4 regions of the Mycoplana sp. ABR4_002 genome follow, and region 1 is predicted to be linked to each of the others. Evidence: predicted binding sites of a transcription regulator. Region 1 holds the regulator's gene; each other region holds the start of a gene.
What was found. Region 1 encodes LexA, which represses DNA repair genes until DNA is damaged. Its sites were predicted from a motif close to TGTTCNNNNTGTGTTCNG; they were not measured.

Region 1 (7,799 bases):
CTGATGCGGATCGGTGATGTCGGTGGAGTCGTGATAGAAGGCCGAGAGCGCGCCGACGCAGCCGCACATTACAGCCATCGGATGCGCGTCGCGGCGGAAGCCGGTGAAGAAACGGCTCATCTGCTCGTGCACCATCGTGTGGTGCGTGACGCGATAGTCGAAGTCGTCCTTCTGGGCCTTCGTCGGCAGTTCGCCGTAGAGCAGGAGGTAGCACACTTCGAGGAAGTCGCCATGTTCAGCGAGCTGCTCGATCGGGTAGCCGCGGTGCAGCAGGACGCCTTCGTCGCCGTCGATATAGGTGATCTTCGACTCGCACGAGGCCGTTGAGGTGAAGCCGGGGTCGTAGGTGAACGTATTGGTTTGCTTGTAGAGCGTGCCGATGTCGACCACGGACGGACCGATTGTCCCGGATCGCAATGGCAATTCCACCTTGTTGTCACCGACCGTGACTTCCGCGCTCTTGCCCGTCATGAGGACCTCCATTCGCTGTAGGGTGGCACAGCTGTGCCAATATTGGGGCGTCCGCCTTGCTAGCCCATCCGCGACGCCCTGCCAACCTAGACCAAAGGTACGTTTGTGCGCTGCAAAACCAGACATTCCGGCATTGCAATATCTACTGTTCCTCGCCAGTTGCAAGCAACCTATGCGCGAGGATCCAGAATTGTGGAGGTGGCATCCTTTCTCAGAGCGGACGAATCCTGATCCCGGATATCCGATTGCAAATCTAAATCACAAGTTGCAGTATGGTGCTGTCGCGTGGATACGGTCGGTCCCATGGGGGAGGGGAGCAGCACCAAAGTCGAAAGGGCAGCCGCCATGGCGGCGCGGCTGCGTGTGGAGGCTGGTCCGGCCGGCCTGCTCACCAGGATCCTGTTGCCTGCGAAGCGAGTGGTTAGCCGCGGGATGGCCTCCTTCCGTCCGGCGACCCTCGCCGCCGTCTGGGAGATCGAGCGCGACCACGGCTTCGCCTTCCTGCTCGTTCCTGTCTTCATCGGAGCGGGCGCCTGGTGCTGGTATGTCGTGCCGCACGATCCGCCGCCCTGGCCGCTGCATTCGATGCTCGCCGCAACCGGGGCGGTGGCGCTTTGCCAGCGCCATCGCTCCGGGTTCGGCTCATTTGCGGCGCGCTGCATGTTCTTTCTGCTGCTGGGCATGGCACTGGCGGCATTCGAGAGCTGGCGGCTGTCGACTGTCCTGCTGGATCAGGCCGTGACGACGACGATCGACGGGCGCGTCCTCGCGCGCGAGGCCGACGACCGGGGGCGGATGCGCTACCGGGTCGCCGTGCGGTCAACGCGCGAGCCGGTGCTGCGCCGGCCACCCGAGGTCGTCAACGTGATCGCGCGCAGCCCGCACGACCCGATTCCGATCGGCGGAGGAATCGCCGGACGCGTGCGCATCGGCCCACCATCCGGGCCGGCGCTCCCCGGCCTCAACGACTTCGCCTTCGACGCCTACATGGCCGGCACCGGGGCCGTCGGCTTCTTTTACGGGAAGCCTGAAACGACGCCGCTGGACCGGCCGACCGGCCGGTCGTACTTGAGGCAGGCGCATGGCCTGGTCGCCACCTGGAGAGCTGCCATCACGCAGCACATCCGGGACAGCATCCCGGGCGATGCGGGCGCGATCGCTGCCGCGCTGGTGACAGCCGAGCAAAGGGGGATCAGTCCCGCCACCATCGAAGCGCTACGGCAGGCGGGGCTGGCGCATGTGCTGGCGATTTCCGGGCTGAACATGGTGCTGGCCGCCGGCACCTTCCTGGTCGGTGCCCGGCTGGCCCTCGCCGCCGTCCCCGGCCTGGCGGAATGCTTTCCCGTCAAGAAGGTTGCCGCCGTGGGCGGACTGGTCATGGTCAGCCTCTATATCCTGGTCTCCGGCGGCGCGGTGTCGGCCGTGCGCGCCTGGCTGATGATCGTGGTCATGCTGGTGGCCGTCATGCTCGACCGGACCGCGATCAGCCTGCGCAACCTCGCACTCTCGGCCGTCCTCATCCTGACGGTGACGCCGTCCGCGGTCACCGGGCCGGGCTTTCAGATGTCGTATGCGGCGACCCTCGGGCTGGTCGCCGGCTATGCGGCCTGGCGCGATCGCCGGCCCCTCGGCGACAGCTCGCGACCGGCCCGCCGCTGGGGCCCGTCGGCGATCGCGACGTGGTTCCTCGGCGGCGTGATGCTGTCTTCGTTGATCGGTAGCGCGGCGACCCTGATCTACTCCGTCGGGCACTTCCACCGGATCCCGGCCTACGGGCTGGCTGGCAACCTGCTCGCCATGCCGGTCATTTCCGTGGTGATCATGCCGATGGCGGTCGTGGCCATGCTGCTGATGCCTCTCCGCCTCGACGCCGTGCCGCTGGCGATCATGGGTTGGGGAATCGACCGCGTCATCGGTCTGGCTGGCTGGGTTGCCGGTTGGGGTGGCGAACTGCTTACCGGACGGCTTCCACCGCTGGCTTTCGCGCTGGTCGCCGCCGGCGGCGGTTTGATCTGCCTGTTCCGGTCGCGGCTGGCTTTGCTGGCGGTCGCACCGCTGGCGATCGGCGCCGGGGTCGCGCTTTGCGGACGCCCGGAACCGGCGGCTCAACTGCTCGTTTCGGAGGACGGGAGGCTCGTCGCGCTCGTGTGGGCGGGTGAGGTGGCCACAAACCGCCCGCGGCCGCCGGTGTTCATCTACGACCAGTGGCGACGCGCGCTTCGCCTCGGCGACCACCGCCCGCCGGCCTTGCAGAAGGCGGGGGAGCGAACGGTCTCCGGTGCGCAACGCTCCGGCGACGGGCGCAGCGACAACGACAGTCCGCGCGAAACGGGTGGACGCCCGGACCGGATAGGGGACGCCATTGCCCCTGGCCGGCAAGTGATGACCGGCGGGGGCGCGGCAACAGCGGCGAACGCGGACCTGCGCGCGGCGCTTGCCGTTGCGACCAGAGAGCGGCGATTCGTTTGCCGTCGGGGGGAATGGTGCGCCGGCGTTGCGCAGGCGGGCTGGCGCGTCATTGCCCTCGAGGATCCGGTCCATCTCGGCAGCGCCTGTGACGCCGCCGACTTCGTCGTGGCCCCCCAGCACCTGCGCACCGGCGCCTGCCGGTCGGGGGCCCTGCTGATCACGGCTCGCAGCCTGCGCCGGACCGGTGCGCTTGAAATCGCACCGGTGACCGATCCGTCAGGCGTGATCGGCTACAATGTTCGCACCGCGGTGACGACTCTCGGGCGTCCCTGGAGCCGCCACCGGCTGTATGACTGGCGGTCGAATACGTTCGAAACGCCCGCGGCAGCGCCGATCACTGATACCGGCGGATGAGTCCGACCAGCTTGCCCTGGATCTTGACCCGGTCGGGTCCGAAGATGCGCGTCTCATAGGCCGGGTTGGCAGCCTCGAGCGCGATCGAGGCGCCCTTGCGGCGGTAACGCTTCAACGTTGCCTCCTCGTCGTCGACGAGGGCGACGACGATCTCGCCGGGATTGGCCGCGCTGACGTTGCGGATGATGACGGTATCACCGTCGAGGATGCCGGCCTCGATCATCGAATCACCGCGAACCTCGAGAGCGTAGTGTTCTCCGGCGCCGAGCATCTCCATCGGCACGGCGATATCGTGGGTGTTGTTCTGGATCGCCGAAATCGGCACGCCGGCCGCGATGCGACCCATCACAGGCACCGACACGGAGCTTTCCACGCCGGCAGCGGCCGTTGTGGCCGGGGCAGGGGCCGGCTTGCCGAGGCTGCCCTCGATGACCGAGGGCGAAAACCCGCGACGCCCTGCAGGGCTTGGCGAATAGGCCTCGGGCAGCTTGATCACCTCGAGCGCTCGGGCGCGATTGGGGAGCCGGCGGATGAAGCCCCGCTCCTCCAGTGCCGTGATCAGCCGATGGATACCGGATTTCGAGGCGAGATCGAGGGCGTCCTTCATCTCGTCGAAGGACGGCGGGATCCCGGTCTCCTTCATCCGCTCGTGGATGAAAAGAAGCAGTTCCTGTTGCTTGCGGGTCAGCATTGGCTTTTCACCCAGAATCGAAACAAATCCAGAACGGACACTATCTGTTCCCAATGTGTTCCGCAAGTGGATAAAATTTCGTGAACACGGCGTGAAGTTATTGCCGCAGCGCGGTTTTCTTTGCGCAGGCCGGCCCGGCGAAGGCGCCGCAGGTCGGCGCCTTGACCGGGCCGATTGCCCGCTTGGAGGAGGCCGGATGCCTACCGCGGGCAGGCGGCGACGTAGCGCCGGCCATAACGGTCGCGGTAGTAGCATTGGCCAGGCTGGCCGGCCACATTTCCGATCACCGCCCCGGATACACCGCCGATCGCCGCGCCGATCGCCGCTCCGCGAACGTCGTTGGTGATCGCGCCGCCGACGATTGCGCCGGTCGCGGCACCAATGCCTGCACCCTTTTCGGTCGGGGTGCAGCCCGCCGCGGCAATCCCGAGCAGAACGAGCAAAATGGAAATCCTGATCATGCGCTTTCCTTCCTCTCTCGTTGGCAGTTAATCACGCCGGCCCGACGCGGCCCGAGCTTGGTAACGTGGTCGCGGTCCCGCTCGACCACAGCCAGCGCCACGCTCTTGCGGCGTGGCTGTGCGCGGACCCTTTGAAGATATAGGGCGGAGAAGGGGAGGACCTAGGGCGGGTGGGCGCAAATTGTCGTTGTCTGGCTGCAGCTTGGCCGGCGTGCCATTTGCCGGCGCGCATCGTCCCATGGCCGGGTAGGGCCAGGGGTAGTCCTTGATCGGATGCGTCGGCGCGACTATGGGCGTATTATCGGACGCGGCGTCGCGCCGACGAGTGGAAGAATTTCATGGACGAACGTGCCAAGCTGGACCTGACGGACGAGGGCCAGACCGGATCCTCCTCGGTCGGATCGCGGTTGCCACGGACCGTGAATCTGGCGCTCCAGGGCGGGGGCGCGCACGGGGCGTTTACCTGGGGCGTGCTCGATCGATTGCTGGATGAGCGCGACCTGTCCTACGAGGGCATCGTTGCGACCAGTGCCGGCGCCATGAACGCGGTCGTGCTGGCCTACGGGCTGGCGGACGGCGGTCGGCCCGGAGCGCAACAGGCGCTCGAGGCCTTCTGGCGCCGGATCAGCCAAGCGGCCGCCTTCAGTCCGTTGCAGCCGAGCCTGCTCGACCGGATGACGGGGTCGAAGACGCTCGACCATTCGCCCGCCTTCGTCCTGTTCGACATGGTGACGCGGCTGCTGTCGCCCTACCAGTTCAACCCGCTGAACTACAATCCGCTGCGCTCCGTGCTGGAGGAGTCGATCGACCTCGATGCGATCCGCAGGTCGCGCTGCTCGATCAAGCTGAACGTTTGCGCGACCAACGTGCGCTCCGGCAAGGTCAAGGTATTCTCGAACGACGAGATCTCGATCGACGCCGTTTTGGCCTCGGCCTGCCTGCCATTTCTGTTCCAGGCGGTCGAAATCGACGGCGAAGCCTACTGGGACGGCGGCTACATGGGCAATCCCGCCATCTACCCGCTGATCTACGGCTGCGAGACGCCGGATGTGCTGGTGGTGCACATCAATCCGCTCGAGCGGTCGGAGCTGCCGCGCAGTGCGACAGAGATCCTGAACAGAATCAACGAGATCAGCTTCAACTCCTCGCTGATGCGGGAGATGCGGGCGATCGCCTTCGTCACCGACCTGATCGAGTCGGAGGCCGGCAAGGCGCTTGGCCTGAAACGCATCTTCGTCCACAGCATCTCCGACGACGAAACGATGCGGGGTCTCAGCGCCTCGAGCAAGCTCAACGCCGACTGGAGCGCGCTGCTGGACCTGCGCGACCGCGGCCGGCAGTGCGCGGACGACTGGCTGGCGGGCAACTACGACGCGATCGGCAAGCGTTCGACAGTCGATATCCGCGCCCGCTACCTGTAGGGCGCCAGGTTCATGCATCATGCGATGCTCCGCCGGAGGAAGGGCTTCGGGCGGCGACGTTGGCAATTTCGTAACCGTCGGCAACCATAGTCGGCGCCATATTCAGAAAGTCATTTTTCAACATTGCTTTGATGTCGGCATGGACAAGTCCTACCTGCTTTCCGCAATTCTCCCGGTTATTTCCACAACCCTGTCGATCACGTTCCTCGCGCTCTGGCACCGCCAGCGGCAGCGGCTCTATGTCTTCAACTGGTTCCTGGCCTATGGCTGCGCCGCGGTCGGATCGTCTCTCGACATCGCGCGAATCCTGATCGACAACGCCGCGCCGGTCTCGGTTGCGGCGAACATGTTTCTCGTCGGGGTCGCATTCTTTGCGGTTCGCGGGGCGATCCTTCGCCATACCGGCCGGACATGCGATCGCATTCTCGTGCCGATCTACCTGGTGACGAGCATCGGGGGTGTGTGGCTTGGCGTCGTGGCACCGAGCATCGTGGGGCGCGGACTCGTATCCAGTGCGGGGGCGGCCATCATGTTCCTGCTCGCCGTACGGGTCATGGCGAGGCGGGCGGAAGCCGACAGGCTGGACCGCCTGACGATTGCGACGTTCGCCGTCTCGGCCGTGGTGCTGCTGGCGCGGCCGATGATCTCCTATCTCTACGAGGGGCCGCTGCAGGAGGAAGCACAGATTGCCGGCTCATTCTGGATCGTCTCGTTCAAGCTGTTCGCGATGCTGTCCTGGTTCGCCACGGCCCTGCTTTTTCTGCTGCGAATCACGACGGACCTGATGAAGGAACTCGCCGAACAGTCTCTCACCGATCCCTTGACGGGCATCGCCAACCGTCGTGGGCTGTTCGCCGCGGCCGGTCGGTTGCTCGAGAATGCCGGCCCGTCTCGCCCGGCTGTCCTGATGCTGTTCGACATCGATCATTTCAAGGCGATCAACGACAGTTACGGGCACGGGGTGGGCGACGCGGTGATAAAGGGACTCGCCGATGTCCTGCGTAGGGCCTCGCACGACACGGGATGCGCTATTGGACGGCTCGGCGGGGAAGAATTTGTCGCGGTCCTGCCTTCCGTGCCGCTGGTTGCGGCGACGGCCTTTGCCGACGAACTGAGAAAGGCCTTCGCCGCCGGATCCTATCATGGCGTGCCGCCCTCGCATGCCGTGTCGGTCAGCATCGGCATTGCCGAGCACGTCGGGGGCGAAAACGTCGAAGCGTTGATGGGACGTGCCGACGAAGCCCTGTATGCGGCCAAGCGCGACGGACGGAACCGGGTTTCGGTCGCCGTCGCCGAACATGCGCGTGCCGTCAGGGCGCTCGCCCGTTCGGCCTGAACGTCAACCGTCTCCAGTCGACTTTAGCGAACTCTAAATCAATTGCGGGCAAGATAAGCGCCATGCGCTTCTTGTTGTTCACGTTCATTCTGCTGTGTGGGCTTGTCGCGGCCGATCAGGTCGCAACGGGGGGGCAGTATCTTCAAGCCGGCTGGGCACAGGCCAGGGAGCAGGCGAAGGCGTTTCGCTCCGAGGTCGAACGATGGGTCGGCGGCGTCGGCCTCTAGCGCGCCGATGACCGGTCGCTTCTGCGGCCAGTTGGTCTCGCCGGGCCGATTCCATGGCAAGTCCGTTCTTTCGCGACTTCATCGTCCGGCTTTTGCGTAGGCAATCCGACGAAACGCCGTTCACGTCGGCGCCGGTTCGCCGATGGCATATCGCGCCAGAGCACTGGACGAGATCGTCTACGGTCGTGCGCCAGCGGATGCCGGCGCCACTGGCTTCGTGTGCGCGGGCCGGGCAGGATCGTCGTGCCGCATCGATGAGCGCCGTCTCGGCGCCCGGGGGACCTCGGACACCGGTTGGCAGGCGGCTGGACATTTGGCCAGGCGGTACCGTCGCGCAGCGTGGGGAAGGCGGTCGTTCAACGGCGGCTA
Region 2 (7,799 bases), 430 kb from region 1:
CGAGGATCGGCGCGAAATTGCTGCGCACGAACAGCTTGCCGTTCGGCGGCAGGTCGCGGCCCGCCTTGCGGAACACCGCCTCGGCAAGCATCGCTGTGAACGTGCCGTCGACACGCAGGCCCTCGGCGGTCTGGAAGGCGCTGATGGCGGCGATCGTCAGCGACCCGTGCTTGCCGTCCGGCTCGCCGGCATCGAAACCGAGGCCGTTCAGCAGGTCCTGCACGTCCCGGAGCGTGTCGCTCTCCGTGCGGCGGGTGACGAGGATGCGGACCGGATCGTCCGGCGGATTTCGCTCGAACGTCTCGGCGGGCGCCGGATCGCTCGTGACGACCGCGGCGGCGTCGGTGGCCGTCTCCAGCAGGGCCGGGCGCAGCAGCGCATCCGACAGCAGCGCCGTGTCGGTCAGCGGGCTTTCCGGATCGAACAGGGCCGGGTGGCGGATCGCCCGCGGCTCGACCTCGCGGCCTGTGATCACGACATGGCCGCCCATGCGGGTCATCCGGAAGAGCAGCCTGGCGAACTTAGGCGGCATGCGCACGCAGCCGTGCGAGGCGGGATAGTCCGGCACGTGGTCGGAGGCGTGCAGCGCGATGCCGGACCAGGTCAGCCGCTGCATGAACGGCATCGGCGCCTCGTCATAGATGTTGGAATGGTGCATCGGCTTCTTCTCCAGGATCGAGAAGATGCCGGTCGGCGTCGTGTAGCCGCCCATGCCGCTGGAGATGCGGCTGCTCGCCACCATCGCCTCGCCGTCATAGACCTTCAACGTCTGCTGGTCCCGCGAGACGATGACCTGCAGCGGCCCTTCGGTCGCGCCGGCAAGCGCGGTGGTGGCCGTCAGGGCGAGCAGTCCGATCCCGGTGGCGAGGCGCAAAAGCATGTGTCCCGTCCTTACGCGATACTGGGGGTCTGCCGAGGCTAGCGCCTCACCTTTAAGGAAGCCTATATGATCGCTCATCGTCGCGGCGGCGCAAGCAAAACCGCGGCGTATCGTTACCGCCGGTCCTTGCCGAAGGTGTAGCCGGTCTCCACGCTCTTCTTGCCGAACTTGTCGCGCAGTTCGTTGATCGCGGCCTCCGCCGCCGCGCGGCGGCCGGCGAGGGGGTCGACGAGATCGGGCGGATCGGCGCGCTGGGGGTCGCAGAGGTCGGTGACGCCGATGCCGATCAGGCGGAACTTGGTGCCGTCCGCCTCTTTCTTCAAAAGGTCCATGCCGATGCGGAAGATCCGGTCGGCGAGCATGGTCGGGTCCTCCAGCTTGCGGTTGCGCGTCCGGCTCCTGAAGTCGGCGGACTTCAGCTTCAGCACGACGGTGTGCCCGGCGATGCCGGCCTTGCGCAGCCGCGCCGCCACCTGCTCGCTCAGCCGCCGCAGGTGGGTGACCAGGTCGTCGTAGGCGGCGATGTCATCGAAGAAGGTCGTCTCGGACGATACGCTCTTGGCTGCGTCGTTCAGGTGGACCTCGCGATCGTCCTGGCCGCGCGACAGGTGGAATAGGCGCTTGCCCATGAGGCCGTAGCGGCGCATCAGCTCGCTCTCCTCGATCGTCTGCAATTGGCCGATCTCGCGGATGCCGTCGCGCTCCAGCGTCTCGGCGAAGGCCTTGCCGACGCCCCAGATCAGCCGGACCGATTTCGACCTCAGGAACTCGAGTGCTTCCGCCCGGCCGATGACGGAGAAGCCGCGCGGCTTCTGCAGGTCGGAGGCGACCTTGGCCAGGAACTTGCAGTAGGACAGGCCGACCGACACCGTGATGCCGATCTCACGTTCCACCCGCTGGACGAAGCGGGCCAGCACCCGGGCCGGCGGGTCGTGGTGCAGCCGCTCGGTACCCTTCAGTTCGAGAAAGGCCTCGTCGATCGAGAGCGGCTGGACCAGCGGCGTCAGGTCCTGCATCAGCGTGCGCACCTCGCGCCCGACGCGGACATACTTTTCCATGTCCGGCTTGATCACGACGGCCTGCGGGCAGGCCTCCAGCGCCTTGAACATCGGCATCGCCGAGCGCACCCCGTGGATGCGCGCGACGTAGCAGGCGGTGGAGACGACGCCGCGCTTGCCGCCGCCGATGATGACCGGCTTGTCGGCAAGCTCCGGATTGTCGCGTTTTTCGATCGAGGCGTAGAACGCGTCGCAGTCGATATGCGCCAGCGTCAGGCCGTAGAGCTCGTCATGGTAGAGCAGGCGCGGGCTGCCGCATTGCCGGCAGCGGCGCTGGGCCGGCGGCTGCCCGGCAAGGCAATCGCGGCAAAATCCCGGATGGCGCGTCTCGTCGTGCTGCATGATGGGAACAAATATTGAACATCGGCAGATTAGCTTCTAAGCTCGCGAGTCTCAAGACCCAGCAGAAGGGGTAGGCATGGAACCGGCCCACGCCGCCGCGCCGGCACCGCGGCACGACAGACATTGCGACGGCGCGTCAGAACCGCGCCGGACATCCGAAATGGGCCCGGATCAGGCGTTCGGCGTCGCGCCAGTCCTTCGCCCGCCGTATCGCCTGGCCCGGATCGGGCGCCATCGCCCGAAAGACCTCGTTGGCCATGAGCTGGACGAGCATGGCCTCCGGCACGTTCGCCTGGACCGAGCGATGATTGTGGTGGATGTCGTCGACAAAGGCCAGCGGCAGCGGCCTGGCGCGGTGCAGCGCGTGCACCACCGGGCCCTTCGCCGACTCCGTCGCGATCATCGGATAGGTCAGCCCGAGGCGGTCGAGCAGGCGCCTGCGCACGTGCGCGTGCCGCGGCGGCATGGCGGTCAGGAACACCACGTCTGCGTCGCGGCCAAGCGCGGCGAGCGTCTCGACCGCAAGGGCCGCTGGCGTCTGCCACTCCTCCTGCGCGGCGTAGAAATCCTCCTGCAGTGCGTCGACCACCGCATCGAGCGCGGTGGCGCCGGTCGCGGTCTCGACGATGTTGCCGTGCAGCCGGAAGGAGCGGGGCAGGAGGTCGTGACCACGCGAGCGCAGGAAGGCGCCGAAGGGCGAAAGGTATTCGAGGACGACCTCGTCGATGTCGCACACGACGAGCGGACGGTCGGCCAGCCGGATGCGCTGCGCCGCGGCCGGTCCGGCCGCCATCACCAGCCGCCGCCGGGTGCGCCGCCGCTGAGTACGGCGTGGGCGCGCACAACCTCTTCGGGTTTTGTGCTGCTTGCCTCGCAGAACGCCACCAGCGTCGGCTCGTGGCCCATGAGGAAGTCGATCAGGCCGGCGAGGAAGCCGCGATTTGTCGCCGCCGCGCGCAGTTCGGACGGGTCGACGCCGGTAAGTGCCAGAAAACGGGACAGCAGTTCGGGTTCGCCCGCAAGCCAGCTGAGCACGGCGATCGCCGTGGTTTCCGCGTCCGATGCCGGCGTATCTTTTTGGCGTTGCATGGCAATTTCCAGAAATTGTTACCTTTTAGTCAACCTAATGCCGCTAGCATCGCAGCCATCATGCTGGGTGAATTCGGCATTGCCGCAACTTATATCTCTCTTGGGGCGTTGCAAGGCTGGAGTGAGGGGCAGGGAAGTGTAATGCCGAAGCAGGTGATGATAGTCGAGGACAACGAGCTCAACATGAAGCTCTTCCGGGACCTCATCGAGGCATCCGGCTACACGACGATCCAGACGCGGAACGGCATGGAGGCGCTTGACCTCGCACGCCGTTACCGCCCCGATCTCATCCTCATGGACATCCAGCTGCCCGAGGTTTCCGGCCTCGAGGTGACGAAGTGGCTGAAGGAGGACGACGAACTGCACGTCATTCCGGTCATTGCCGTCACCGCCTTTGCCATGAAGGGCGACGAGGAGCGCATCCGGCAGGGCGGCTGCGAGGCTTACGTATCGAAGCCGATATCGGTGCCGAAGTTCATCGAGACGATCAAGACCTATCTGGGCGACGCGTGAGGCGGGGGCGGGACGGATGACAGCGCGCATTCTCGTCGTTGACGACATTCCCGCCAACGTCAAGCTGCTGGAGGCTCGGCTTCTGGCGGAATATTTCGACGTCCTGACCGCCATGAACGGTCACGACGCGCTGGCGATCTGCGAGGGCACCCAGGTCGATCTCATCCTCCTCGACGTGATGATGCCGGGGATCGACGGCTTCGAGGTGTGCGAGCGGCTCAAGGACAATCCGCGCACGGCGCATATCCCCGTGGTGATGGTGACCGCGCTCGACCAGCCCTCGGACCGGGTCCGGGGCCTGAAGGCCGGGGCCGACGATTTTCTCACCAAGCCGGTCAACGACCTGCAATTGATGTCGCGGGTGAAGAGCTTGGTGCGCCTGAAGACGCTGACCGACGAGTTGCGCGTACGCGCGGCCACCGCCGAGGCGCTCGGCATGGAGCCGGAGCAGGCCGGCACCCTCGGTCTTGAGCCGGGGGCGGTGCTGCTGGTCGACGGCCGCGCGAGCTCGCAGGAGCGCATCGTCCGCGCCTTGAAGCTGATCGCCGACGTGACCTGCATGTCCGATCCGCAGGCGGCGCTGTTCGAGGCGGCCGAGGGCGGATTCGAACTGGTCATCGTCAATTCCAACTTCGACGATTGCGACCCCTTGCGCCTGTGCTCGCAATTGCGGTCCCTGGAGCGGACGCGCTACCTGCCGATCCTCCTGATTGCCGAACAGGGCAACGACCAGATGGTGGTGCGCGCGCTCGACCTCGGCGTGACGGACTACCTGATGCGTCCGGTGGAACCGAACGAGCTTCTGGCGCGCAGCCTGACGCAGATCCGCCGCAAGCGTTACCACGACCGCCTGCGCGCCAGCGTCACGCAGTCGATCGAGCTGGCAGTGACCGACGGCCTGACCGGCCTGCACAATCGCCGCTACCTTGACGGACATCTCAAGATCCTGATCGACCGGGCCACGGCCCGCGGCCGCCAGATGTCCGTCTGCATCACCGACATCGACCGGTTCAAGCTGATCAACGACACCTACGGTCATGACGTTGGAGACGCGGTCCTGCGCGAGTTCGCGAGCCGCCTGCGCACCGCCGTGCGCGGGGCCGACCTGGCCTGCCGCTACGGCGGCGAGGAATTCGTGCTCGTCATGCCCGATACGCCGGCAGAGACCGCCGCTGCCGTCGCCGAACGGCTGCGGCTGACCATCGAACAGGAGCCGTTCCGGATCCAGGGCGTAAGCGCCGCCTTACAGGTCACGGCCTCCATCGGTATCGCCACGCTGCTACCGCATGGCGATGGTCCCGAGGCCCTGATGAAGCGCGCCGATTCCGCACTCTACGAAGCCAAGCGCACCGGCCGCAACCGCGTCGTCGCCGCGGCCGCGTAGCGCAGTCCGTCAATCCTGCGACCTGACCGGCGGGCTCGACCGGCAGCAGCGGCGCGGTGTGCCCCGTCGGTGCCGCACCGGGACCGTGGCGGTGGCGACACAGTGGTGCCGTCCCGTGCGTTATCCACAGGTTTCGCTCTTGTCTTTTCGGTAAAACTGATCACCGGTCAAATTCGGCCGCGGGCCTTGCCGCCGCGGAACCGGCTAACCCTTGTGTTGTGCCGGTCTCCGAGAAAAGAGATGTATAGGCAAATTTTTGCAATTCATATTACTGTTCGCGTTTGCTAATGTATTCAAGCTCTTCGAGCCGCAACGTGAATGGGGGTCACCTAGCGTCAGGATTTTCAATGCCGGTGGAATGCATCTGGGGGTTGTTGAATTCGCCGGTGAATTTTGTTGTGACAAATAACGTTTTATCCGCCTGAGTTCCCTGTGGTGAAGGCAATCGGATTAACTATAGCTGCCGGCCCGCCGCCGGGAGGCCGAAGATTTCGTTGATTTTTTTTTAATTTCGCGCAATCCTCTTATCAAGAACGGGCTGAAAAGCTCCGTACCGGTTACCCCATGATGCTAGGTCCGCCGCATCTCCTGGGTCGTGGGGTCGGCCGGCTGGTGACGACATAAGCGGAATCCTCGTGCCGTGGTCATCCCCAGCCGGCCCCCATTCGACGCCGCCCCCGAAAGGAGGCGGCGTTGTGGTTTTCCCCCGAGACTCATCGAATCCCACCCGGTGTGTGGCGGCCCTTCCGCTGGCGAGGCAACGAAAAAGGCGCGCCGCTCTCGCGACACGCCCTTCGAAACGGCCGTGCGAAACAAAGATTACTTGATCTTGGTTTCCTTGAACTCGACGTGCTTGCGTGCGACCGGGTCGTACTTGGTCTTGGTCATCTTTTCGGTCATCGTGCGGCTGTTCTTCGTCGTCACGTAGAAGTAGCCGGTGTCGGCCGTCGACAGCAGCTTGATCTTGATGGTGGTAGCCTTGGCCATGGTCGTCCTGCCTTTACAAAAACGAAGCCGTGGACGACCAGTCCGGTTCCACGGCGTGGGGATTCCAAATGTGGCGCGAAACTACAAATCGCGCCCGAAAAGTCAAGCCCGTTTCGGTCGGAACGCGATGCGCGCGAGAGTAAGGGCGACATAGAGGCCGAAAAAGAACACGATGGACCAGGCGAATCCGTCGGTGCCGGCCACATCCATGGCCGCGCCGATCACCTGCGGGCCGGCGACCGTGCCGACCGCATAGCAGAAGATGAAGGCGGCGTTGGCGGCGGCGAGGTCCGCCCCGTGCAGGCGCGAGCCGAGATGGCTGAGTCCGACGGTGTAGAGGCCGGACACGCAGCCCCCCCAGAACAGCAGCACGGTCGCGAGCAGCAGCCAGTTGTGCGACAGAAGCGGGAGCGCCGCCGCTCCGACCATGCCGATCAGGGCCATGATCGACAACAGCCGGCGCCGGTCCTGCAGGTGGTCGGACAGCATGCCGAGCGGGATCTGGAAGACGACGTTGCCGATTCCCATCGTGGTCAGCAGCAGCGCCGCATGGGTCTCGGTGAAGCCGGAGCGGGTGGCGAAGATCGGAAACAGCGACAGGCCGCCGACCGAGACCGCGCCGAACACGAACACCGCGGCCGTCGCGGTCGGCACGAGAAGGATGTAGCGCATGAAGTGCAGCTCCGGCTTCTCGTCGATCGACGGGCTTTCGCGGCGGGCGAACAGGATCGGCACGGCGGCCAGCAGGATCACGCCGGCGCCTACGGCGAAGGGGCGTGGGCCTTCGCTGCCGAGCAGCGAGAACAGCAGCGGACCGGCGGCAAACCCGAGTGCGAGCACGGTTGCGTAGATGCCGAGCACGAGGCCGCGCCGGCGCGGCGGGGCGGCGGCGTTGATCCAGAACTCCGACAGGATGAAGATCATGGTGATCGCGCCGTGAAACACGAGTCGCAAGGGAAACCACAGCCAGAAGTTCTGCAGGTAGTGGAAGCCGAGCGAACTGGCGGCGGCCAGCACGATCGCCGAGACCATGACCGTGGCGGTTCCGAACCGGTGGGCAAGCCGCGTGGTGAAGGGCGCGGCGAGCATGGAGGCGACACCCGCCATCGCGGAGTTGAGGCCGATCAGGGTTGACGGGATGCCGCGCTTTTCCATGATCATGCTGAGCAGTGGCAGGCCGAGGCCGAGTGCGATACCCACCGCCGAGATCGCGGCGATGGCGGCGATCAGCGAGCGCCAGTGAATGCTGTCCACCGACGGAGGGCGGCAGGGCTCAGGATGTGACATGCGCAGGGAATCCTAAAGCGTGTCGCGGACGAACCGCCCGTGACGGGTCTGGAAGAAGGCCGCGCGCGTCCCGAACGGTAGCGAGGGGTCCTCCTGTAGGCACTTCCGCAATTCTTCGAGCACTGTGACGGATATCATGGGCATCTCGACGTCCGGATGACCAAAGATATCGATCCATCGGAGGTCGGACAATTCGTGGCTGTCGCGCGTGGCCGTCGGGTCGATGTCGGCATCATCGGTGAAGAGGGCAAAGAAGCGC
Region 3 (7,799 bases), 770 kb from region 1:
CGAAAGCCGGTCAGCGCCTTCCGCGCGTTCCGCAAGTCGCTGTTCAAGCCGCAGTTGACGCGGCGCATGCGGATGCTTGACGCGTTGAGCGCCCCGCTTAGCGCCACGCAGATCCTGAACCGGATCGCGACGTCCAACGGCCTCGTCGGCGGGCGCTTCCACGCCGTGTGCATGGCGATGCTGTCGGACACACCCTTTGCCGCAATGTCGTCGAACACCTCCAAGATGCGCGGCATGCTTACCGACGCCGGTGTGGCGCGTTTCCTGACCGACGATCCGATAGCGGCCTTTGACCTTCCCAGCCGCTGGACCGAGGCCGACAGAACGGCCGTCGCAGCCTATATCGCTCGGGCACGGCGGGAGGCGCAGGCGATGTTCGACGACATCGCCTCCCTGGCATAGCGCCAGCATCGAGAACGAGGCCGGGCGCGACCGGCCTTTCAGCTGCGGCGCGACAGCAGTCCCCAGCCTTTCGCGATCTCCAGCGTCGACGAGAAGCCCGCCTCCAGCATGAACGGCTGCAGCTCGCGGGCATAGCCGCCGCCCCTGCCCCGCGTCACCGGCGTGCCGTGGCCGACCCCGGCCAGACGGTGGAACGTCACCCGGACACGGCCGTCCGCATCGCGCCAGCGCTGCGTCTTGCGTCCCCGGCTGCGTGCCTCGGCGAATCCGGCCGGCTCGAGCCCGTGGACGTCGAGCCATTGATCGACAAGCGCCTCGGCGTTGGAGATCGATACGGTCTCGTCCGACGTGCCGTGCCAGACCGAAACGGGCGGCCGGGCCGCAACCTGCGGCGCGGCGGCGCGCACGAGGTCGCCCCACTGCGCGGGCGAGCGCTGCGGCGCCTGTTCCATCGCCGCGAGCGCCCGGCGGGCGTCGCGGGCGGCCCCGAACGGCAGGCCGGCGATAATCGCGCCGCCGGCGAACACCTCCGGGTAGCCGGCGAGCATGGCCGCCGTCATGGCGCCGCCGGCGGACAGGCCGGTAATGTAGGTGCGGCCGCGGTTCGCGCCGGTGCGGGCGGCGATATGGTCGATCATCTGGCGGATCGAGGCGAGTTCGCCGCGATCGCGCGTCACCTCGCTGGGACGAAACCAGTTGAAGCAACGGCGCGGATTGTTGCTGTCCTTCTGCTCGGGATAGAGCACGGCAAAGCCGCATTCGCGGGCAAGGGCGGCCCAGCCGGCCGCCCGGTCGTAGCTGGCCGCGGTCTGCCGGCAGCCGTGCAGCACGACGACCAGCGGCGCGCCCGGCTTCAGGCGGCCGGGAACATATTCCAGCATGCGCAGATTGCCCGGATTGGTGCCGAACCCCCTGGTTTCGGTCAGGACCGGCCCGTCGGCGCCGCCACGCCGCCTGTGGCGGATCCCCGGCTCGAACTCCCGCAGGAACGGCCGGAACAGTTCGCCGAAGCGCTCGGGGCTGAAAAACAGCCCGCCCATCGATCGTCTGAAGCGATCCCGCATCCGCGCATCTCCTGTCGTTTGCCAATTTCCCTCGTGACAGCCACAGGGGACATAATCATGGCTGGCGCCGGAAAAAGAACGATTCGGCCCCGTTTTCGCACTCTCATTCTGCCGGCGCATCAAGCCATGCGGAATTACACAAAGCGCAAGCGAGGTCGATTCGTTCCGGGCCTTTCGGCAATCGCCGTCCTGATGTAGCACTCTTGCAACGACACGACGGCAGAGGACCCCGCGATGAGCGCACATCACCAAGCAACCCCGGAACAGGCGCGCGCGAAGATGGCCGCCTTCGACTGGGAGGATCCCTTCCTGCTCGAGGACCAGCTCACCGACGAGGAGCGGATGATCCGCGACGCCGCCCGCGCCTACTGTCAGGACAAGCTCGCCTCGCGCGTGCTCGAGGCCAACCGCCACGAGATCTTCCACCGCGAGATCATGACCGAGATGGGCGCGCTCGGCCTGCTTGGCCCGACCATCCCGGAGGATTTCGGCGGCGTCGGCGCCAACTACGTCTCCTACGGCCTGGTCGCCCGCGAGGTCGAGCGCGTCGATTCCGGCTATCGCTCGGCCATGTCGGTGCAGTCCTCGCTCGTCATGCATCCGATCTTTGCCTATGGCACCGACGAACAGCGCAAGCGCTATCTGCCGAGGCTCGCCTCGGGCGAATGGGTCGGCTGCTTCGGCCTGACCGAACCTGACCACGGCTCGGACCCTTCCTCGATGGTGACGCGAGCGAAGAAGACCGATGGTGGCTATCTGCTTTCCGGCGCCAAGAACTGGATCACCAACTCGCCGATCGCCGACATCGCCATCGTCTGGGCCAAGTCCGAGGCGCATGACGGCAAGATCAAGGGCTTCATCCTCGAACGCGGCATGAAGGGCTTCGAGACGCCGAAGATCGAGGGCAAGTTCTCGCTGCGCGCCTCGATCACCGGCATGATCATGATGCAGGACGTATTCGTGCCGGAAGAGAACCTGCTGCCTGAGGTCTCCGGCCTCGCCGGGCCGTTCGGCTGCCTCAACCGCGCCCGCTACGGCATCGCCTGGGGCGCCATGGGCGCGGCCGAGTTCTGCTGGCATGCGGCGCGCCAGTACACGCTGGACCGCAAGCAGTTCGGCAGGCCGCTGGCGCAGACGCAACTGATCCAGAAGAAGCTCGCCGACATGCAGACGGAAATCTCGCTCGGGCTGCAGGGCGCGCTGCGGCTCGGCCGGCTGTTCGACGAGCACCGCGCCTCCGCCGAGCTGATCTCGCTGATGAAGCGCAACAACTGCGGCAAGGCGCTCGACATCGCCCGGGTCGCCCGCGACATGCACGGCGGCAACGGCGTTTCCGACGAATACGGCGTCATCCGCCACGTCATGAACCTCGAGGCCGTCAACACCTATGAGGGCACGCACGACGTGCATGCGCTGATCCTCGGGCGCGCGCAGACCGGCCTGCAGGCGTTCCAGTAGGGCCGTCCGGACCACCGGGCACGGGGCGGCGGCGCCAGTCGGTGCACGCCGCCCCGCCCCGGACAACGCGTCAAAATTGCAATACGTAAAATTTTACACGTCACGTTCAACCATTCCCAACCTCTCGCTGCGACACTGGCTCCCGATTGTCATCGGGTCGTGGTGCCCGTTTCCGGGAGTGGACATGGTGGAGCTGGTCGACAAGCGACAGAGCGGCGGTCTCTACGAGCGCAAGTGGGAGCGGTTCCGGGTCAGCCGCCAGGGCATGCTGGTCTCGGTGGGGCTCGACCTCGCCGCGCCTAAGTCGCGGAGCTGCCAGCTGATCGACATCTCCCAGGGCGGCGCCAGCTTTTCGGTCAACACCACGATCGGGCTCGGCCAGCATTACTATCTGTCGATCGTCGGGATCGTGGCCAGGATCGGCTGCGCCGAGGTCTATCGCAGCGAGCACCGCGTCGGCGTGCAGTTCATCAAGGAGATCGACGAGGAGCTCCTGCACGAGATCGTCCGCGCCGACTACTTCACCGGCGGCGTCGCTCCCCGGAAGAAGGAGGCGCCGGCGCCCTACCTGAAGGGTGTGGAACGGCCGCGCTTCGACTTCCAGGGCAACTGACCCCTGCGGCAGGCCGAAAGCCTCCCGCACGTCGAACGGGACACCTGCCGGCCCTAGCCGGGCCGGGCCTATTTTCAAACACGCGCAGGATGCTCTAGTCTGGCCGGCTCACGGCGGCACCGCCGCCTCTCGTGTCCAACAAAGGTATTCGCACACCATGTCCGGCTTTTCCCGCTTCACCCCCACCGTCAACGCCCTGCCGTCCACCGTGCCCTTCGTCGGGCCGGAGGCGATCGAACGCCAGCGCGGGGTGAAGATCAGGGCGCGCATCGGCGCCAACGAGAGCGGCTTCGGCCCCGCGCCGTCGGTGCTGGAAGCGATCCGGCGCGCGGCCGGCGAGACCTGGATGTACAACGATCCGGAGAATTTCGAGTTGCGCGAGGCGCTGGCCCTGCACCACGGCGTCTCTCGCGACAACATCGCCATCGGCAACGGCATCGACGGCCTGCTCGGCGAGGTCGTGCGGCTCGTCGTCGAGCCCGGCACGCCGGTGGTGACCTCGTTCGGCGGCTACCCGACCTTCAATTATCACGTCAACGGCTATGGCGGACGTCTCGTCACGGTGCCCTACGCCGACGACCGGGAGGATCTCGACGGCCTGCTTGCCGCGGCACGGCGCGAGGACGCCCCGCTTGTCTACCTCGCCAATCCCGACAATCCGATGGGCAGCTGGTGGGACGCCGGCAGCGTCGTGGCCTTCGCCCGGGCGCTGCCCGACCGCAGCCTGCTCGTTCTCGACGAGGCCTATTGCGAGACGGCGCCGGCCGGGTCGACGCCGGCGGTCGAGGCGCTGATCGGCCAGCACAACGTGTTGCGGATGCGGACCTTCTCCAAGGCCTACGGCCTTGCCGGCGCGCGTGTCGGCTATGCGATCGGCACGCTTGGCAATGCGCAGGCGTTCGACAAGATCCGCAACCATTTCGGCATGCCGCGAATCTCGACGGCGGCAGCGCTGGCGGCGCTGGAGGACCGGGGCTACTTGCGCGACGTCCTCGGCCGCATCGCCACCGCGCGCGAGACGATCGCCGCGACCGCGACCGGCAACGGCCTCAAGCCCCTGCCCTCGGCCACCAATTTCGTCGCGATCGACTGCGGCCGCGACGGCAGCCATGCCCGCGCCGTCGTCGACGGGCTGATGGAGCACGGCGTGTTCGTGCGCATGCCGGGCGTCGAGCCGCTGAACCGCTGCATCCGCGTCAGCGTCGGCCCCGAGGCCGAGCTGGCGCTGTTCGACGAGGCGCTACCGAAGGTATTGAGGGCGCTTGGCAGCAGCCGGTAGGCAGCAGGGCGTCGTTGGACAGCGAGACCCCTGCAAGGTCTAAGTTTTTTCGCTCCTACCGCCTACCGGTGGCCCGCCCCTCGGTCAATGCGTCGTCATCCAGTCGCGGGCGGCGCGCAATGCCAGCGCCAGGTCGCCCTTGGTCATGGTCGCGGCGAGATCGGCGCGCAGCTCGGCGGCCCGATCACACCCCTTGATGGCGGCGATGTTGAGCCATTTGTGAGCGGCGACCAGATCGACGGCGCATCCGCGCCCGGTCGCATACATGAGACCCATTTCGCAGAACGTGTCGGCGCGGGTCTCGCCGCCCATCATGGCGGCCATTTCGGTGTTTCGCATTTCGAAGCGTGCCATTGTCATTGTCCCTGTCTTGTTCGTCTTCTTGTGCATTCGCCCTGTCTTGCGGGCCTTTCGAAGCCGTGCCGTCTTCTGCGGCATTCGGTCTTCGAAGACCTTTGCGGCCGGTTTTTCCCCGTGCTCGTCTTATGGCCCCACTATGCCGGCACGCTTTCAACGGGTACTTAAAATGCATGCTTAATTTGCGACAAACAAAGTTCAAACACTTGGTAAACTTGGGTTTTCGTTAAGCATCGCACAGGCTGGAACAGCGTCGATCCGCTTCAAATTTTACGGAATTTTCAACTTCCGATTTCAACCAATCGCTAACCACGAAACCGATCGCCGGATGGGGCGGGCACGCAATCCGCTTGCCGAAACGACCGAAGACGGCGGAAAAACCGCAGGGCCGCGGCGAAAGGCGATTTACCCTTACGTGTGCGTCATATAGCCTGCGCCGGCGTCGGAGGAGGCGCACGGGCCGCGGCCAAGGCGGCGGCCGGCCCGGAAAACAGGAGGAAGAGACATGATGCGCATGGCCATTCTGGGCGCGGCCCTCGGGCTCGGGCTCTCTGGCGCGGCCCTGGCCGCCGAGCCGATCGAAGGCGACTGGAAGACCGCAAGCGGCGAGACCGCGGCGATCGCCAAATGCGGCGGCGGCTTCTGCATCACTCTGAAAACCGGCAAGTTCGCCGGCAAGCGGATCGGCGAGCTGTCGGGCGCCGGTGGCGAATACAGCGGCTCGATCACCGATCCGGCCGACGACAAGACCTATAGCGGCTCCGGCTCGGTCAACGGCAACTCGCTGCAGATGAAGGGCTGTGTGCTGAAGGTCTTCTGCAAGTCGCAGAGCTGGTCGCGGCTCTGACCCGTTCGGCGGTGCCGCGCGAACGAGGCGCGGGGCACCGCGCGACGAGAGCCGGCCGGTCCCCACCGGGACCGGCCGGCTCCTGCGTTCAGGGGCGGCTCAACGGGCGCGCTGGTTGAACAGGACCGCCTGGGCTTCCTTGTCCTCGGCGAAGCTCTTCTGGCGCTCGCGCTCCTCGCGGCCGACCTCGATGCCGCGCTGGACCGCAGGCCGGGCGAGAACGGCATCGAACCAGCGCTTCAGGTTGGGGAAATCCTCCAGCGTCTGGCCCTGGTTCTCGTAGGGCCGCACCCAGCCGATGCTGGCCATGTCGGCGATCGAATAGTCGCCGGCGAGGTAGTCGCGGTCCGCCAGCCGACGGTCCATCACGCCGTAGAGCCGGTTGACCTCGTTGGTATAGCGGTTGATGCCGTACTCGATCTTCTCCGGGGCGTACAGCCGGAAGTGATGGGCCTGGCCGGCCATCGGCCCGAGCCCGCCCATCTGCCAGAACAGCCATTCCTCGACCTGCACGCGGGCACGCTCGTCGGCCGGGTAGAAGCGGCCGTACTTGCGGCCGAGATACTGCAGGATGGCGCCGGACTCGAACACCGAAATCGGTTCTCCGCCCGGCCCGTCGGGGTCGATGATGGCCGGCATGCGATTGTTCGGGGCAATCTTCAGGAAATCGGGCGCGAACTGCTCGCCCTTGCCGATGTTGATGTATTTCACCTCGTAGGGAACGCCGAGTTCCTCCAGCATGATCGTGATCTTGTGCCCGTTCGGCGTCGGCCAATAGTAGAGTTCGATCGGTGTGGTCATGCATTGCTCCTTCGCTGTCCGGCTGACTTAGCGACGACCGCCCGCCGGTTCAAGGCGAGCGGCGATCAACCACGCCATGCGTGCGGCGCCGCCGGTGCCCGATTCCTGAACGCCAGATGAACCGCCCCCTCAGCACGCGTTCAGTCGCCTCATGCGAGAAAGCGTCACAAACGACACTCAGGGGACGAAATCATGGAAATTCTGGCCCGCCGGCTGACAATCATCTCGCTGCTCATGACCGTGTTCGCCATCTCGGTCGCGGCTGCGGTCGAGAGCGATGCGCGCCGGCACGAGCAGAAGCAGCGCTACGGCACGGCCAGCGCCTGCGCCATCCCCTCCATCTGCCCCCCTGCGCTCTGACGCACCAGATCTGGAAAGGACGGACATCATGTTGACCGCGCTTCTCACGAGCATCGCCGTCAGCCTTCGCATCGCCGTCCTGACCGCGCTGATGGTCGCTCCGCTCGCCGCCCTGTCCGTTGCCGCCAGCGACGGCAGCCTCGGCATCGGCAAGCAGGGAGCGGGCCTGGTGCTGTTCGTCACGCTGCAGCGCCAGGCGATGAGCTGACGCGCTGCCCGCGCAATGCGTTTCCTTTTCCCGCGACGGTGCGCTAAGGCTTGCGCACACCTGTCGGGGGCCGCATGCCATCCATCCTGATCTATTGTGCCGCGGCGATCGCGGAAATCGCCGGCTGCTTCTCCTTCTGGGCCTGGTTGCGGCTGGAACGCTCGGCGCTGTGGCTGCTCCCCGGCATGGCGTCGCTCGCCGCCTTCGCCTGGCTGCTGACCTTCGTCGACAGCGGCGCGGCGGGGCGTGCCTATGCCGCCTATGGCGGGATCTACATCGCCGCCTCGCTGCTGTGGCTCTGGCTCGCAGAAGGCGTGTCGCCCGACCGGTGGGACCTTGCCGGCACCGCGATCGCGGTCGCCGGCGCGGTGGTCATCCTCGCCGGTCCGCGTTGATTCCTGCGCAAATCG
Region 4 (7,799 bases), 1.1 Mb from region 1:
GTCCGGCCCTCGGCGGCGAGCGCGAGGCAGCGAAGCTCGATTGCCGAAAGCTCGGGCGTCGCCTGCCAGGGGCGGCTGGTTCGTGAATCGGTCGTGGCCATGGGCGGGTGATAGTGCAGCGGGGGGTATGCGCCCAGACGAACCTGCCGCGATGCTTTATCGTTCGTTACGCGGTGGTTGCGCTCTTTTTTCCGTTCCCGCCCTGGTTTCGGGGGATTGCAGCGATGCGTGGACGAAATCAACCTTTGGGCGCAGTGTCGCGAAACGAAACATATCCCAGGCTGTGACGACGGTGGTCACGACAACGGCTACCGGCGACGGCGGTGACGGCCAGTCGGCTGCCGAGGTTGCGGGAGCGCCGCGGTTGGCGCTATGGGAGGGAAAGAGCAGGACCGGGAAGATCAGCTTGACGCCGAAGGAATTGAAATCAGCGCTTCGCAACGAGAAGCTCGCACTCAGGGACGGAATGTCGGTGGAAGCGCGGATCGAAGGCGGCCTTGCCATGACCGAGCATGCCGCCGAACTGATCGCCTTCAACCCCGGCGCGGTTGTATCGGGCTTCTGGCCGATCCGCTCGGAGGCCGACATCCGACCGCTGATGGCGCGGCTGGCCGAGCGGGGCGCGCGGCTGTGCCTTCCCGTCGTGCTCGACCGCGAGACGATCGTCTTCCGGGAACTTGTGCGCGGCGCGCCGCTGATCAAGACCGGCTTCGGCACGACCGGTCCGGGGCCGGAGGCGGCCCTGCTCGACCCGGAAATCCTGCTGATCCCGCTGTCGGCGTTCGATGCGGCCGGGCACCGGATCGGCTACGGCGCCGGTCACTACGACCGCGCCATCGACCGGTTGCGGGCAAGGGGATTGACGCCCAGGCTGATCGGCATCGCCTTCGACTGTCAGGAAGTGGCGTCGGTGCCGGCCGAACCGCATGACGTGGCGCTCGACGGCGTGCTGACCGAGAGCGGTCTGCGCCTTTACAACGGACAAGGAAAAACCTGATGCGCATTCTCTTTCTCGGCGACCTGGTGGGCAGGACCGGCCGGACCGCGGTCTGGGAGCGCCTTCCGGGACTGATCGCCGATCTCAGGCTCGATTTCGTCATCGTCAACGGCGAAAATGCCGCCGGCGGCTTCGGCATCACCGAGGAGATCTTCCAGGAGACGATCAATGCCGGCGCCGACGTCGTGACGACCGGCAACCACGTCTGGGACCAGAAGGAGGCCGTCACCTTCGCCGGCCGGCACGACCAGTTCCTGCGACCGGCGAACTATCCGCCGGGAACGCCGGGACGCGGCTCGAACCTCTATTTTGCCAGGAACGGTGCGCGGGTGCTCGTCGCCAACGTCATGGGCCGCGTGTTCATGCACCCGGAACTGGACGATCCCTTCACCGCCGGCGAAGCGATCCTCGCCTCCTGTCCCTTGGGCGAGCAGGCTGATGCGATCGTCTTCGACTTCCACGCCGAGGCGACGAGCGAGAAGCAGTGCTTCGGCCACTTTGTCGACGGGCGCGCCAGCGCCGTGATCGGCACCCACACCCATGTGCCGACCGCCGACTGCCAGATCCTCAATGGCGGCACGGGTTACATGTCGGACGCCGGCATGTGCGGCGACTACGATTCCTCGCTCGGGATGGAGAAGGAGGAGCCGCTCAACCGCTTCATTTCGAAGATGCCGAAGGGGCGCTTCGAGGCGGCGAGCGGCCCGGCCACGATCTGCGGCGTCGGGATCGAGATTTCCGACCGCACCGGACTGGCAGAGCAGATCGCACCGCTGCGCATCGGCCCAAGGCTTGCGGAGACGGTTCCGGCGTTCTGGTCCTGACCGCGTCGGGCCGGCCGGCCGCGCTGGCGAGCATCAGCTCAGCCAGTTGCGCGGTTGGCTCGGCTCGTTGCTGAACACGACGTGCGTGCGAACACCGATATCGGGCTCGGAATCGCCGCTGAGGTTGGCCTTGGCGATCTCCCAGCCGAATTTCAGCGCGTTGCCGGTCGAGGCCCAGATGGCGGCGTCGTCGAGCCGCAGCGCCAGGAGGGTCATGGTCGGATCGTCCTTGCCGCGGTCGAACCAGGCTTCCACCACCGAGTTCCAGTATTCGTCGATCTTGGCAGGGTTCCGGTCGACGCTGATGTGCCCGGCAAGGCAGGCATGATAGTCGTGGTCCTTGCCGACGACGCAGAAATGGGCCCGTGCGCCCGAGCCTATCGCGTCAACCAGATCAGTGTCGTTCTTGGTGAAGAACCAGATCGTGTCCGCCTGGCGATCAAGCTGCGGCGCCATCGGCTGCATGTGCATCCGGTCGCCTTCAAGGCCGAGCATGCCTGCGTCGATCCGATCAATCTCGTCGAACAGCTGCTCCTTCGGATTTGCCCGGGCTTTGGAAAGGCTGGCCATCGAAATACTCCTTTCTTGCACTTGAACCATGCTGGCTCGAACGAGCCGAGGTGGGTATTGTTCCGCCGCGAACCCGCTCGCTGACGGCATCGTGATCGCGCAGGCGTCGCGGCCGGCTCGACCTTGCCTGCGGCTGCAGGCATAGTTCCGGCGGTCGATGATCGGAGCTGTCCATGATGCCCGCCCGGTTCATTCTCTCGCTTGTTGCCCTGTTCGCCGGGATCGCAGCCGCGTCCGCGACGGGCGCGCAGGAGACTGCAAGACCCGTCAGCCAGTGCCAGATGATCGCGCAGGGGCTGCCGGCGATGGTTTTCGCCAGCTTCTCGCCGGCGAACACGGCGGAAACGATCCAGGCGCAGTCCGACGAGACGGTCGAGATCACCTATGTCGGCCACTCGACCTTCTTCATCGAGACGCCGGGCGGCGTAAAGATCGCGACCGACTTTAATGGCTGGTACGCTCCGCCGTCGCTGCCGACGGTGGTGACGATGAACAGGGCCCATTCCAGTCACTACACCCTGGCGCCGGACCCCGGCATCAAGCACGTGCTGCATGGCTGGCGCGACGATGGTGCTGCCGCCGACCACGACCTCGTCGTTGGCGATACCTATGTGCGCAACGTGCCGACCGACATCCGCAGCTGGGGCGGAGCGATGGAGGAAAACGGCAATTCGATCTTCATCTTCGAGGTCGCGGGCCTGTGCATCGGCCATCTCGGCCATCTCCACCACGAACTGACGGACAAGCAGTTCGCCGAGATCGGCCGCCTCGACGTGGTGATGGTGCCGGTCGACGGCGGGTTGACCCTCGGGGCCGAAAGCATGAGCGGCGTGGTCGAGCGGCTGCGTTCTGCGCTGATCCTGCCGATGCACCGCCGTGGCCCGCCGATCGCCGAGTTCCTTTCCATGTTCGAGGAGGACTTCGACGTCTCCTTCGCCGACACCGACAACGTGACGGTGTCGATCCGCTCCCTGCCGAGGCGGCCGCTGATTCTTGTCCTCAAGGGTGTCTGAGTCTCGGCCTGATCAACCACATGGCTGCACGAATTTGCCCGGCCTGCTGGACGGGGCGCGCCAATGAAACTATAAGGCGCCAATTTCCAACATCGGAGCCGCCGGACCGGGCTTGACGCGTATGGGTGCGCTTCCGAACCGAAATCAATGCGCGGTCGGTTCCTAGAGAGCGGCTCTTGCCGCCGCGCCAAACAGTGCAGGGGTGCCATGGCAGGCCATTCTCAGTTCAAGAACATCATGCATCGCAAAGGGCGCCAGGATGCTGTGCGCTCGAAAATGTTCTCCAAGCTCGCGCGCGAGATCACCGTGGCCGCCAAGGCGGGGATGCCCGACCCGGCGATGAACCCGCGGCTGCGGCTGGCGATCCAGAACGCCAAAGCGCAGTCGATGCCGAAGGACAATATCGAGCGCGCGATCAAGAAGGCCTCCGGCGGCGATGCGGAGAACTACGAGGAAGTCCGCTACGAGGGCTACGGCCCGGGCGGCGTCGCTGTGATCGTCGAGGCGCTGACCGACAACCGCAACCGCACCGCCTCCTCGGTCCGCTCCACCTTCACCAAGGCTGGCGGCGCGCTCGGCGAAACCGGCTCGGTGTCGTTCTCCTTCGACCGCGTCGGCGAGATCACCTACAAGCTGTCGGCCGGCGACGGCGACAAGATGATGGAGGCGGCCATCGAGGCCGGCGCCGACGACGTCGAGACCGACGAGGACGAGCACACCATCTACTGCGCGTTCGAAAGCATCGGCGAGGTATCCAAGGCGCTCGAGGAGACCCTCGGCGAAGCCGAGACGGTCAAGGCGATCTGGAAGCCGCAGAACACCGTGCCGGTCGACGAGGAGAAGGCACAGTCGCTGATGAAGCTGATCGACACGCTCGAGGACGACGACGACGTGCAGAACGTCTATTCGAACTTCGAGGTCTCCGACGAGGTGCTGGCGAAACTCTCGGCCTGACCGCATAACACCGTGACGAAGGATGGCCCGCGCCCCGAAAGGCGCGGGCTTTTCGTTTGCCGGTCCCGTAGGCCGATCAGGCGGCGCTGGCAAGCTTGCGGCGGACCTCGGCGAAGAGACGGACCGAGTTCAGCCGTGCTTCGAAATCGAAGACGGGCATCGAGATGATGAGTTCGTCGGCCTTCGTGGCATCGAGAAAGGCGGCGATCTTTTCCTGCGCCGTCCGCAGACCGCCGACAACCGCATATTGCAACGTGTGGTCGACCATGATGCGTTCGTTTTCGCTCCACAGACCCTCCATGCTGTCGACCGGCGCGGGGAACACGGTGGGGGCGCCGCGGCGCAGCGCGACGAACGACTGCTGCATCGAGGTGAACAGGTGGCGGGCCTCTTGGTCCGTGGCTGCGGCCACGCCCATCACGCCGACCATCACGTGCGGCTTGTCGAGGTGGGGCGACGGGGTAAAGCGCTCGCGATAGATCTCCAGCGCCGAGAACAGCATGTCCGGGGCGAAATGCGAGGCGAAGGCGAAGGGCAGGCCAAGCATGCCGGCGAGGTGAGCCGAATAGTGACTGGAGCCGAGCAGCCAGACCGGCACGTTGCTGTCCGCGCCGGGCACCGCGACGATCTTCTGGCCCGGCTGGATCGGACCGAGCAGCGCCATCAGGTCGACGACGTCCTGGGGAAAGTCGTTGGCCGCCGCTTCGAGGTTTCGGCGCAGGGCGCGGGCCGTGGCCATGTCGGTGCCAGGCGCGCGGCCGAGGCCCAGGTCGATGCGGCCGGGAAACAACGCCTCGAGCGTGCCGAACTGTTCGGCGATCACCAGCGGCGAGTGGTTGGGCACCATGATGCCGCCGGAGCCGACGCGGATGGTGTTCGTCCCGGCTGCGACGTGCTGGATGACGAGGGCAGTCGCCGCGCTGGCGATGCCGCGCATGCCGTGGTGCTCGGCCAGCCAGAAACGGCTGTAGCCCTCCCGTTCCGCCTCCTGCGCCAGCCTGCGCGAGCTGGCCAGCGACTGGGCGACCGTGCCGCCTTCGATGACCGGAGAGAGATCAAGGATCGAAAAGGCCGCCATGGTCGCCTCGTTGTGAGCAAAATTGAACTGCGAACCATGTAGGTTCAATTTTCTCAATTCCAAGCCTGGGTCCGCGTTCCGCCGGCCCAGTCTGTATGTTTTTGTTTTGTTCACATTTCGCTGGCAGGGTCGCGTCATGTTCACTAGGGTTCGACCATGCAAGGCACGATTCGCATCATCGGTATCGATCCGGGGCTCCGGCGCACCGGCTGGGGCGTCATCGAAATGCTCGGCAACTCGCTGCGTTTCGTCGCTTCCGGCACGGTGATGTCCGACGGCGAGATGGACCTGGCTTCGCGGCTGTGCCAGCTTCATGATGGGCTGGCCGAGATCGTGCATGCCTATCGCCCGGACGAGGCGGCCGTCGAACAGACCTTCGTCAACAAGGACGCGACGGCGACGCTGAAGCTGGGGCAGGCGCGCGGCATTGCCATGCTGGTGCCGGCGCGGGCGGGCTTGCGGGTCGCCGAATATGCTCCGAACGCGGTGAAGAAGGCGGTAATCGGCGTCGGCCACGGCGAGAAGCAGCAGATCCACATGATGCTGAAGGTCCTGATGCCAAAGGCCGAGTTCAAAGGCAACGACGCCGCCGACGCGCTCGCCATCGCCATCTGCCACGCGCACAATCGCAACAGTCTGAAGGGCCGGCTGGCGGCGCTGGCGGGCTAGTTTGTTCTTGACATGCCCTGATGCCGGATATCGACCCTGTTCCCGGCAGCCGACCTGATCACGCCGGAGACCCATCCATGACGACGCCAACGACGAGGAATGCCCGATGATCGGCAAGTTGAAGGGCACGATCGACGAGATCGGCGAGGACCATGTCGTGCTCGACGTGCACGGGGTCGGCTACGTCGCCTTCTGCTCGGCACGGACACTGTCCAGACTCGGTTCGGCCGGCGAGGCGGCGGTGCTGTTCATCGAGACCTATGTGCGCGAGGACCAACTGAAGCTGTTCGGCTTCCTGTCGGGGACGGAGCGCGAGTGGTTCCGCCTGCTGCAGAGCGTGCAGGGGGTCGGGTCGAAGGTAGCCCTGGCGGTGCTGTCGACGATGACGCCGGGCGAACTCGCCAATGCGATCGCGCTGCAGGACAAGACGTCGGTGTCGCGTGCGCCGGGCGTCGGGCCGAAGGTGGCGGTGCGCATCGTCACCGAGCTGAAGAACAAGGCGCCGGCCTTTGCCGGCGAGGCCGGGCCGGCGATCGGGTTGAAGCAGGAGATCGGCGAGGGCGTCGCACCGGCGCCGGTCGCCGACGCCGTCTCGGCGCTGACCAATCTCGGCTACTCGCGCGACCAGGCGGCAAACGCGGTGGCCGCGGCGCTGAAGAACGGCGGCGAGAGCGCCGACAGCGCCAGGCTGATCCGCCTCGGGCTGAAGGAACTGGCGCGGTGACTTCCTTGTCGCGGCGGAATTTCCTATCATCGGACGCGTTCGAAGCAGAGTGCGCGGAGACCTTGTCGGCCTTTGTGACCGCGACCGGCCGCACCACGATCAAGACACGCGAGGCGACGGCGGCAGGCCGCATTCCCGGAATGGAACTTCTGACATGACCGAAGTCGCACGGCTCATCTCCTCCGAACGACGCGGCGAAGACATCGACGCCGCGCTGCGCCCGCAGACGCTCGACGACTTCACCGGCCAGGCGGAGGCACGCGCGAACCTGAAGATCTTCATCGAGGCGGCCAAGAACCGCGGCGAGGCACTGGACCATGTGCTGTTCGTCGGCCCGCCGGGGCTCGGCAAGACGACGCTGGCGCAGATCATGGCAAAGGAACTCGGCGTTAATTTCCGCTCGACCTCGGGGCCGGTGATCGCCAAGGCCGGCGACCTTGCCGCGCTGCTGACCAATCTCGAAGAGCGCGACGTGCTCTTCATCGACGAGATCCACCGGCTCAATCCCGCGGTCGAAGAAATCCTCTATCCGGCGATGGAGGATTTCCAGCTCGACCTGATCATCGGCGAGGGGCCGGCGGCGCGGTCGGTCAAGATCGACCTGTCGAAGTTTACGCTGGTGGCGGCGACGACGCGGCTCGGGCTGCTGACGACACCGCTGCGTGACCGCTTCGGAATTCCCGTCCGGCTGAACTTCTATACCGTCGAGGAACTGGAATCGATCGTGCGTCGCGGCGCCCGGCTGATGGGGCTCGGCATGACCGACGAGGGTGCGCGAGAGATTGCGCGCCGCGCCCGCGGGACGCCGCGCATCGCCGGACGCCTGCTGCGCCGGGTGCGCGACTTCGCCGAGGTGGCAAAGGCCGAGGCAGTGACGAAGGCGATCGCCGACGAGGCGCTAACGCGGCTCCTGGTCGACAACATGGGTCTCGACCAGCTCGACCGGCGCTACCTGTCGATGATCGCTCAC

Region 2: a site for LexA is predicted at 2,284-2,301, ahead of ACXAGF_RS07610 (DNA polymerase IV). Genes of this name have one in related genera too.
Region 3: a site for LexA is predicted at 5,177-5,194, ahead of ACXAGF_RS05975 (sel1 repeat family protein). Genes of this name have one in related genera too.
Region 4: a site for LexA is predicted at 5,533-5,550, ahead of ruvC (crossover junction endodeoxyribonuclease RuvC). Genes of this name have one in related genera too.

The regions. Positions count from the first base shown of each region.
Region 1 covers NZ_JBSWVO010000001.1:2,024,776-2,032,574, reverse strand. The annotation lists gene gltA (citrate synthase) at 1-471, opposite strand, end outside; gene ACXAGF_RS09870 (ComEC/Rec2 family competence protein) at 904-3,294, shown strand; gene lexA (transcriptional repressor LexA) at 3,275-3,985, opposite strand; gene ACXAGF_RS09860 (YMGG-like glycine zipper-containing protein) at 4,186-4,446, opposite strand; gene ACXAGF_RS09855 (patatin-like phospholipase family protein) at 4,785-5,867, shown strand; gene ACXAGF_RS09850 (GGDEF domain-containing protein) at 6,007-7,203, shown strand; gene ACXAGF_RS09845 (hypothetical protein) at 7,266-7,430, shown strand.
Region 2 covers NZ_JBSWVO010000001.1:1,595,360-1,603,158, forward strand. The annotation lists gene ACXAGF_RS07605 (L,D-transpeptidase family protein) at 1-880, opposite strand, end outside; gene ACXAGF_RS07610 (DNA polymerase IV) at 994-2,280, opposite strand; gene ACXAGF_RS07615 (hypothetical protein) at 2,417-3,073, opposite strand; gene ACXAGF_RS07620 (DUF3572 domain-containing protein) at 3,073-3,369, opposite strand; gene ACXAGF_RS07625 (response regulator) at 3,511-3,882, shown strand; gene ACXAGF_RS07630 (PleD family two-component system response regulator) at 3,899-5,266, shown strand; gene rpmG (50S ribosomal protein L33) at 6,086-6,253, opposite strand; gene ACXAGF_RS07640 (MFS transporter) at 6,356-7,540, opposite strand; gene ACXAGF_RS07645 (NUDIX hydrolase) at 7,553-7,799, opposite strand, start outside.
Region 3 covers NZ_JBSWVO010000001.1:1,250,701-1,258,499, reverse strand. The annotation lists gene ACXAGF_RS06000 (polysaccharide pyruvyl transferase family protein) at 1-402, shown strand, start outside; gene ACXAGF_RS05995 (extracellular catalytic domain type 1 short-chain-length polyhydroxyalkanoate depolymerase) at 441-1,466, opposite strand; gene ACXAGF_RS05990 (acyl-CoA dehydrogenase) at 1,746-2,924, shown strand; gene ACXAGF_RS05985 (PilZ domain-containing protein) at 3,109-3,537, shown strand; gene ACXAGF_RS05980 (pyridoxal phosphate-dependent aminotransferase) at 3,695-4,816, shown strand; gene ACXAGF_RS05975 (sel1 repeat family protein) at 4,901-5,170, opposite strand; gene ACXAGF_RS05970 (DUF2147 domain-containing protein) at 5,679-6,020, shown strand; gene ACXAGF_RS05965 (glutathione S-transferase N-terminal domain-containing protein) at 6,120-6,821, opposite strand; gene ACXAGF_RS05960 (hypothetical protein) at 7,014-7,181, shown strand; gene ACXAGF_RS05955 (hypothetical protein) at 7,210-7,389, shown strand; gene ACXAGF_RS05950 (YnfA family protein) at 7,464-7,784, shown strand.
Region 4 covers NZ_JBSWVO010000001.1:3,166,253-3,174,051, reverse strand. The annotation lists gene ACXAGF_RS15155 (transcriptional regulator) at 1-101, opposite strand, end outside; gene ACXAGF_RS15150 (5-formyltetrahydrofolate cyclo-ligase) at 407-997, shown strand; gene ACXAGF_RS15145 (TIGR00282 family metallophosphoesterase) at 997-1,821, shown strand; gene ACXAGF_RS15140 (pyridoxamine 5'-phosphate oxidase family protein) at 1,855-2,391, opposite strand; gene ACXAGF_RS15135 (MBL fold metallo-hydrolase) at 2,568-3,404, shown strand; gene ACXAGF_RS15130 (YebC/PmpR family DNA-binding transcriptional regulator) at 3,612-4,358, shown strand; gene ACXAGF_RS15125 (LLM class flavin-dependent oxidoreductase) at 4,435-5,436, opposite strand; gene ruvC (crossover junction endodeoxyribonuclease RuvC) at 5,593-6,105, shown strand; gene ruvA (Holliday junction branch migration protein RuvA) at 6,212-6,829, shown strand; gene ruvB (Holliday junction branch migration DNA helicase RuvB) at 6,984-7,799, shown strand, end outside.